Regions from separate parts of the Photobacterium swingsii genome, predicted to be linked through region 2. Evidence: predicted binding sites of a transcription regulator. Region 2 holds the regulator's gene; the other holds the start of a gene.

Region 1 (4,434 bases), 480 kb from region 2:
TACGTTTTTATTACCTGATACTAAGATTAGCGGTGGTCGACACGTTTGACTAAGTGATCACCTATCGATTGAATCAGTTGGACTAAGATAACCAACATAATGACGGTGATTGCCATTACAGTGCCATCAAAGCGTTGATAACCATAACGAATGCCCACATCCCCTAGGCCACCACCGCCGACAGTTCCTGCCATTGCGGAATAGCTAACTAGCGTCACGAGTGTAATTGTTACTGCGTTAATGATGCCTGGCAGCGCTTCAGGCAAAAGCACTTTTGTGATGATTTGAGTTGGTTTAGCTCCCATCGCTTGCGCGGCTTCAACCAGACCCGTTGGCACTTCCAGTAAGGCACCTTCCACTAAGCGAGCAATAAACGGAATGGCACCGACGGTGAGTGGAACAATTGCCGCTGCGGTTCCGATTGAGCTACCGACAATAAAGCGAGTAAAGGGAATGATCGCGACTAATAGAATAATGAATGGAATAGAGCGACCGATGTTGACCACTATGCCCAATACTTTATTAAATTTAGGATTGGCCATGAGGCCATTATCTTTAGTGAGGTGCAGTGCCACACCGAGTGGAATACCCAGTATAAAGCCAATCAGTCCCGATGCTAATACCATGGTAAGAGTTTGGCCCAGGGCTTCAATTAGTAGTTGAACCAGACGTTCGTTGGTTTGCCACCAAGTCGCAATAGAATCAAGCAACATAACCTAGCACCTCCACGTTAACTTTGTGATCACGAAGGAAGGCTACCGCATTATCGGCTGCTTGTTCCGTTCCATAAAACTCTGCCAGCATCAGGCCAAATTTGACACCACCTGCGTAATCCATATCTGAACTTAAGATACTGATGTCAATGTTGAATTCACGTGCTACTTGGCTGATAAGCGGTGCATCGACAGATGCGCCAGTAAACTCTAAGCGGATCAGCGGATAGCTGCCTTCAATACGCTCAGGTGTCATGCGTGCTTTGTAATCTTCTGGAATCGACAGATCCAATGTTGAGCGAATAAACTCACGAGCAAGTTCCGTTTTGGGATGAGCAAAAATATCGCCAACTGGCCCTTTTTCTACTAACTCACCATCACCTATGATGGCGACTTTTGAACAGATATTTTTCACGACATCCATTTCATGGGTGATCAACAAAATGGTGAGTTTTAGTTTGCTGTTGATCTCTTTGAGTAAGGTTAAAATTGATTGGGTTGTTGCTGGATCTAAAGCGCTGGTGGCTTCGTCGCACAGCAGTACCTTGGGATCAGAGGCCAGAGCACGCGCAATCGCTACACGTTGCTTTTGCCCACCACTTAAATTGGCAGGGTAGCTGTGGTGTTTATCCGCTAAGCCAACAAGTTGAAGTAATTCAGTAACTTTGGCTTTGATATCTGCTTTTGGTTTATTCGCCAACTCAAGGGGTAGGGCGACATTATCAAATACAGTACGCGATGAAAGCAGGTTGAAATGTTGAAAGATCATACCGATCTTACGGCGAGCAAGGGTTAACTCGTGGTTAGATAGCTGCGTGAGATCAACGCCATCGACTATCACTTGGCCGTTGCTTGGGCGCTCAAGTAAATTGACACAGCGGATCAGTGTGCTTTTACCAGCACCTGATGAGCCAATAACACCGAAGATGGTACCTTGTTCAATGGTAAGGTTAATATCACGCAGAGCATGTATTTCTAACTCTCCCTGATAAAACACTTTGTCTACTCGTTTTATTTCTATCATCGAACTTCCTAGATACCAGATAAAATAATGCGTTTTGTCGTCATACGTATTGTATTTGTAACGCGTTTGTGCGAAAAGTTGAATTAAATCGCGTTATGTTGATACCGAGATTAGCAGTCTGGATGGCTAAGTCAATAGATATTTTTACGTCTAGACGGCTAAATGAAATCGTGATTTGAAATACCAAGTTAAATCCCTCCTCTCTATATGCTCCCTTAAAGCTGTAAATAGATGAATCGCAACTGCTGCCGTGCCATAATCAAGCTAAATGATATATAGAGGGCTTTCCTTTGGCCAAACCAGCAGTTTTTATCGATCGTGATGGTGTCATTAATGTTGACCACGGTTATGTTCACACTGTAGATGATTTTGAATACATCGAGGGTGTCTTCGAAGCATGTAAGAAATTAAAAGAAATGGGTTACATGCTGGTACTGGTGACGAACCAAGCGGGTATCGCACGTGGTATGTACACTGAGGATGAATTCCTATCGTTAACAGAGTGGATGGATTGGAACTTTGTTGATAATGGCGTTGAGTTCGATGGTATTTACTACTGTCCTCACCACCCAACGGAAGGCCAAGGCGATTACTTACAAGCATGTGAGTGCCGTAAACCGAACCCAGGTATGTTTATTTCTGCGCGAGATTTCCTAAAAATTGATATGGAAAACTCAATCATGATCGGTGACAAAACCGATGACATGAAAGCGGCGCAAGCAGCCAACGTAGGCACTAAAATTCTGGTTCGTACAGGTAAGCCTGTGACTGAAGAAGGCGAGAGCCTTGCATCGGTTGTGCTAGATAGCGTCGCAGATGTACCAGCATGGGTTGCAGCGAAGTAAGTCGCATTCTTTACCTATTGCTAAAAAAACAGGTCGCTTAGGCGACCTGTTTTCGTTTTGGATAATACTTACTTAGCGGTTATCCAGTGGTAAAATTTCTAGTACCTGTTGATAACGGTTGGCGAGCTTAAGGAGTTTCGCTTGCTGTTTAGTCTCGTCAAACTGAGCCAGTGTGATGTGCTTTAACTTGAGTGTGCTGTTATCGATATTGGGATCAAGAAGCTGGTTTAGTTCCTTGATAAACTGAATCATCTGGAATGCCAACCCGTTGGCAGGACTGGCGTAGTAGCTTTGGCCATTTTTACGGACAAAGGTTTCGAGTTGGCTCACATGATCGTTACTGCTACGTAATGAAACATACTGCGCTAACTTATCACCATGGGTGTAATAGCCTGTTTGACTATCACTAAACTGCACTACCAGCTTGAGTAGTGCTTCAATTTGGCTGTATTCACCTTTGTGAGGCAAGTTATAGAAGCGCTTGAGGTTCTTGGCGTAGTAAGGGGCCGCTTCTACTTTGGTATTTAGCTCAAAGGTTGTGAAGTCACCTTGTGGTGCAACTGCGTTGCCTTCTCGGTCTCTGAATAATTGAGTACCGAGTATGGTTTGAGCATTGTTTGTACCAAGGGCGATATCATCAAGCAAGATTGTAAAGATATCGTAGTTGATATAACCATTACCACCCGTTGGGACAATGTAAGGCAAATCAACCAAAGCACTATCGGTCCGATCAGTGGTGCGTCGGATACCATCTCGCTCTAACAAGGCTGCCATTGCGGCAAATTTATCGGGCCAGAAACCGTAGTAATCAAACATACCGACATAATTAAACTTCGGGTTCACATTGGGGGCTTTACCGCTGTTGAGCATTTTGCCCGCTTCAGCTAACAGTGTTTGCCCTTGGCTGGTTAAGTAGGACTCAATCGCTGGATGGAAGCAGCTTTGTGGTACTTCCCCTTGAGCGAGCTGGCTGCGCACCGCACTTTGGTAAATGACATCGTTCAGTGTACGGTAACTCACTTCACCAACTGCATTTTGAACTTCACACTGATGATCTGGCTGAATAACCAGATTTACAAGGTTATTTCTGAGTTCATCAATGCCTTGCGCCATGCCACAGAAGTAATCGAAGTTAAAATCTGACACTGGCCATATTTCCATTTGGCCGGTACAGACAGGGTCCGTTTGAGCAATGAATAGACGGTCGGCATCACTCCAACCTATGTATTGTGACATACGATCGAACATTTGAATGTTTTCACGCCAATTCATGAAAGTGTTGACGCGGCCAATGGCGTAATCACTTAGTGTTGATTCATCAAAGTTTTTACGATTATTTCTCTGGGTGCTTAGCGAGAAATGTTCGTAGTAACGCTGCCAGTTATAATTGTTGATCTCACTATGATTTCGACCTTCGTCATGGCGATTACAGTCAGTGTTTAAGCTGACATTGCCATCGGTGCAGTATTTGAATTCACGCAAAACCTTATCGCCTGGGACTTTATCACTCCACTTATCGTCTAATACGGCGTCATTAACTGCAGCACTTAAAACACCATCGCTTAAGCGTGGATCTAAGTGAGTATTTTCAGCAAAGAAAGCAGTTTTGAGTTCTTTATCATAAACACTTAAGTCAAAGTATTTTGGTGATACGGCATCGGCCTCTGATGCTGAACCGAATGTGGATACTTCAACTTGGCGTTTGTAAGCGAAACGCAATGCGGCTTTGTCGTAGAGGCCAAAGACAGGTAATGCATCCATCATTGATGGGTTATAGTCCATGATAGAGCTGTACGCTGGGATGTATTTTAGGCCGTGATTATGCGCCTGCTGTTTGGTGAAGAAGTTGGTA
Region 2 (4,434 bases):
TGAAGTCGCTGTATTTGCGCGAGTTAGCCCAGAGCATAAGCTACGTATTGTTAAAGCGCAGCAGGACAATAACGAAGTCCCTGCCATGACAGGTGATGGTGTGAACGATGCCCCAGCACTGCGTCGCGCTGACATCGGAGTAGCGATGGGGATTGCAGGCACCTCGGTGGCGAAGGACTCTGGTGATTTGATATTGCTGGATGATAACTTCAGCACCATAGTCAAAGCCGTGCGCCAAGGTCGTCAGATCTTCGATAACTTACGCAAGTTTATTCGTCAGGCATTGACAGCCAATGTGGGTGAAGTGGCGGTGATCTTGATTGCCTTTCTGATGATGGGGCCAGAGACTATCTTGCCGCTGACACCACTGATGATTTTGTGGATCAACTTGGTCTCTGATGGTTTACCAGCCTTGGCATTGGGGGTTGAGCCAGAAGAAAAAGACGTGATGTCACGTAAACCGCGCAAGCGTAACGAAGGCTTCTTTGGTGACAACTTGGGCGCCAAGATAGTGATCCGTGGTTTAGCACTGGGTGGCATGAGTTACGTAGCATTTAGCTGGGCGTTGAATGCGGGTCATAGCGCGCAGTATGCACAGACGGTTGCTTTCGCCATGCTGATCTTTGCACAACTGTGGCACTTATTTGATTCGCGTAGCTTTACAACGCTATACCGCAAAAATCCATTCACCAATAAGTACCTACTAGGCGCAGTAGCCTTGTCTGCAACCCTATCACTGAGCGTGATGTACACAGGCTTAGGTCAAATGATCTTTAATACCGAAGCACTGTCGTTTGGTCACCTAATGACTGTGATTATTGCGGCATCTGTACCGACATTCTTACTGTCGGGTATCAAAGAAATAACGAAAGTGAAATTCGTCTAACCCAACTGTCAGCCCTCTTTTTAGGGGGCTGACCCTTCGACGAGCAATGTAATACAAGAGGTTATGACGTGAAAAAAATCATTCTATATTCCGCATTACTGTTGGTGGGGCTAGTGTGCTCACAACTGCTACCATCATTCATTGCCGGCTACGGCCAACTGCAACCCACCATTATGGTGCTGACCATGTCAGCGCTGGCCTACATCATGATCAATGTTGGTCGTGAATTTGAAATTGATAAGAACAACTTAAAACAATACCGCTGGGATTACGTGGTCGCAATGACAACGGCAACCTTCCCGTGGATTGGCGTTGTGCTGTATTTCATTTTTGTCCTTATGCCAGCAGAGATGTGGAGTAATGTCGACGCGTGGACAGAGACCTTAGTGATTGGCCGCTTTGCTGCGCCAACGTCTGCGGGTGTACTGTTTGCGATGTTAGCTGCCGCGGGATTAGGGGCGACCTGGATGTTTAGTAAAGCGCGTGTATTAGCCATCTTTGATGATCTCGATACCGTGCTCTTGATGATCCCTTTATCAATTTTAGTGGTGGGCTGGCAGCCTGCATTAGGTGTCACTTTAGTCTTAATGTTTGGCTTATTAGCGCTGGGTTATCGCTATTTACACCTTTGGTCTATTCCATCGTCAGCGGGTGCTGTGATGGGCTATTCCGTCATTATTGCGTTGCTGTGTGAGTTGTTTTATTTACGCAGTGGCGTCCATTTCGAAGTCTTGCTACCCGCTTTCGTGTTGGGGTGCATGATGAAATCGCAACATGAATCCGCCGCCGATCAACAAGTATCAAGCTTTGTGGCTGGTGTGTTTATGATGTTGGTTGGTCTGAGCTTGCCGCAAATCTTTGGGGGAGTAGCAACCTCCTCATCAGAGAGCATCACAGTGGCAATGCCAGCAATGTCGTTAGCTGAAATTACTTACCACGTGTTGATCATTTCTGTGATTGCCAATATCGGCAAGATGTTCCCACTGTTCTGTTACCGCAAAGAAGCCACGTTGAAAGAGCGTTTAGCGTTGTCGATCAGCATGTGGCCGCGCGGTGAAGTAGGTGCAGGTGTGTTGATGATAAGCATAGGTTATGGCTTTGGTGGCCCTATTGTCACGATCAGCATGCTGTCGCTGGCGCTGAACTTAGTGCTAACCGGTGTGTTCATCATGGTGGTGAGAAAACTTATTTTGAGTGAGAAACAGCAAGGAGAGAGTTATGAAAAAGCGTGAACTTAAGATACTTGGAATCGTTATTACTATTTTTCTTTTGACGCTGGTTGTAGGGCGAACCGCGTAAAAGAGCTGATAAAGTAAAAGCTACCATTAATTAGATAACGAAGTAGCGTGTTTCCTTATTTACTGACTGTGATTCCAAAGTTGTCATCACAGTCAGTTTTTTGTTGGTTATCAACTTACTCGTTGATGTCTTCGTAAGTAATTCCCATCGCATCCATCAAAGCTTTCGCTTCTGCCGGTAAGTCATCAGGACGGTCTTTACGAATATCGTCATCCGTTGGTAACGGTTGGCCGGTATAAGCATGCAAAAATGCTTCGCACAGTAATTCACTATTGGTCGCATGGCGCAGGTTATTTACCTGACGACGTGTACGTTCATCAGTCAGAATTTTTAAGACTTTTAATGGAATTGACACCGTAATTTTTTTTACTTGTTCGTTTTTCTTACCGTGTTCCGCGTATGGACTGATGTACTCGCCATTCCACTCTGCCATGTTTTACCTTCTCAGCGTTGTTGTTTTTACCGCCGCTCAGGTTATTTCATGCCATGACTATACTGAGAAAACCTCAGAGAATATGGGGTCATACGAAATAACTGCGAGTAGGGCAGTGAGTCATAATTAAAGTTTGGGTGAATTTTAGCGATATTTACCGCCATAAGCAAAGACATATAGACGTCTAGAAGTGTTGACGTCCCAGTTTTATATGGTTAATGTTGGTGAAGGAATTTTATTCGGCATTAAACCGAAACAAGGAAGGTTAATATGAGTGACAAGAAACTTGCCACTATTGCAGTTCGTACCGGCATTGAATCCGATTCTCAGCACCACGCTGTTGTCCCACCTATCTATCTCACATCTACGTACAGTTTTCCACAGCTGGGTGAGGTACCGCAATTCGATTACTCCCGCTCTGGTAACCCAAGTCGCAATATGTTGGCCGATGCACTGACAGAATTAGAAGGTGGTGCGGGTGGTGTTGTGACAAGTTGTGGAACGGCAGCGATTAACCTTCTTGTTTCTGCGATATTAGGCCCAGACGATCTGATTATAGCGCCGCATGACTGCTATGGCGGCACTTACCGACTATTTAATACCCGTGCCAACAAAGGTGACTTCAAGGTTGAGTTTGTTGATCAATCTGATCCTCTGGCGTTTGCCGCTGCGCTGGCTCGACAACCGAAAATTATTTGGGTGGAAACCCCCTCCAACCCCTTACTTCGCGTGATTGACGTAGAAGCTTTGTGTCAGCAAGCCAAAGCCGCAGGGGCGCTGGTGGCCGTAGATAACACCTTCCTTTCACCAGTCTTGCAGCAACCTATCGCATTAGGAGCAGATTTTGTGGTGCACTCGACGACCAAGTACATCAATGGCCATTCTGATGTCGTCGGCGGTATTCTGATTTCTGCTGATGCCGAGCAGGCTGAGAACATTGCATGGTGGGCTAACTGTATTGGTGCAACAGGCGCACCTTTTGATGCATACCTGACCCTAAGGGGCTTACGTACGTTAGTGCCACGGATGAAGATGCACGAAGAAAATGGGGCGCAGGTGCTGGCTTTCTTACAAAACCACCCCCAAGTTGCGGCTATTTATCACCCAAGTTTGCCGGATCATCCAGGCCACGACATCGCGAAGCGTCAACAGAAAGGGTTTGGTTCTATGATTAGTTTTGAGTTGGCGGGGAGTTTCCAACAACTTGAGGTGTTCGTGAAAGCGCTGAAATGTTTCTCGCTTGCGGAATCTTTGGGGGGAACTGAAAGCTTGATAGCCCATCCATCGAGCATGACACACCGTGCGATGTCAGATGAAGCGCAAGCCGAAGCGGGTATCAATACGGCATTATTGCGTCTATCGGTAGGGCTGGAAGATCCTACCGATCTTGTAGCCGATCTTGCACAAGCCTTTCAGCAAGCTGTCGAGGTAGGATAAATGAGCCAAGTACAAGCACGTCAATTACATAAGTTTGGCGGCAGTAGTCTAGCAGATGCTGAGTGCTATCGCCGCGTTGCAACGATTTTGCAAGAGTACTCGGCAGCCGAAGATCTGATTGTGGTCTCTGCGGCGGGTAAAACAACCAACCGTCTCATAGAATGGTTAGCCTTGCTGGCAAAAGACGGTCGTCATGCGCATGAAGTGTTGCAGGAGCTACGTCAGTATCAGCAAGATTTAATCACGGATTTATTGCCTGAACTCGCCGCTGACGAATTGCAAACTCAGCTTCACCTTGAGTTGAGTGCCTTATCGGCATTGAGTGAATTAGACCTTGATGAGGCGACTCGTGCCAAGGTGTTAGGGCACGGTGAACTGT

What was found. The regulator MetJ, encoded in region 2, represses methionine synthesis genes. The targets are predictions, from matches to a motif close to TTAGACNTNTANANGTCTAA.
Region 1: the regulator MetJ is predicted to act here: its motif matches at 1,880-1,899, upstream of metN (methionine ABC transporter ATP-binding protein MetN).

Annotation. Positions count from the first base shown of each region.
Region 1 is NZ_AP024852.1:707,832-712,265, forward strand. It holds gene OCU77_RS03470 (methionine ABC transporter permease) at 27-713, opposite strand; gene metN (methionine ABC transporter ATP-binding protein MetN) at 703-1,737, opposite strand; gene gmhB (D-glycero-beta-D-manno-heptose 1,7-bisphosphate 7-phosphatase) at 2,028-2,582, shown strand; gene OCU77_RS03485 (zinc-dependent metalloprotease) at 2,655-4,434, opposite strand, start outside.
Region 2 is NZ_AP024852.1:223,842-228,275, forward strand. It holds gene OCU77_RS01045 (cation-translocating P-type ATPase) at 1-886, shown strand, start outside; gene OCU77_RS01050 (hypothetical protein) at 955-2,118, shown strand; gene metJ (met regulon transcriptional regulator MetJ) at 2,301-2,618, opposite strand; gene OCU77_RS01060 (O-succinylhomoserine (thiol)-lyase) at 2,889-4,055, shown strand; gene OCU77_RS01065 (bifunctional aspartate kinase/homoserine dehydrogenase II) at 4,056-4,434, shown strand, end outside.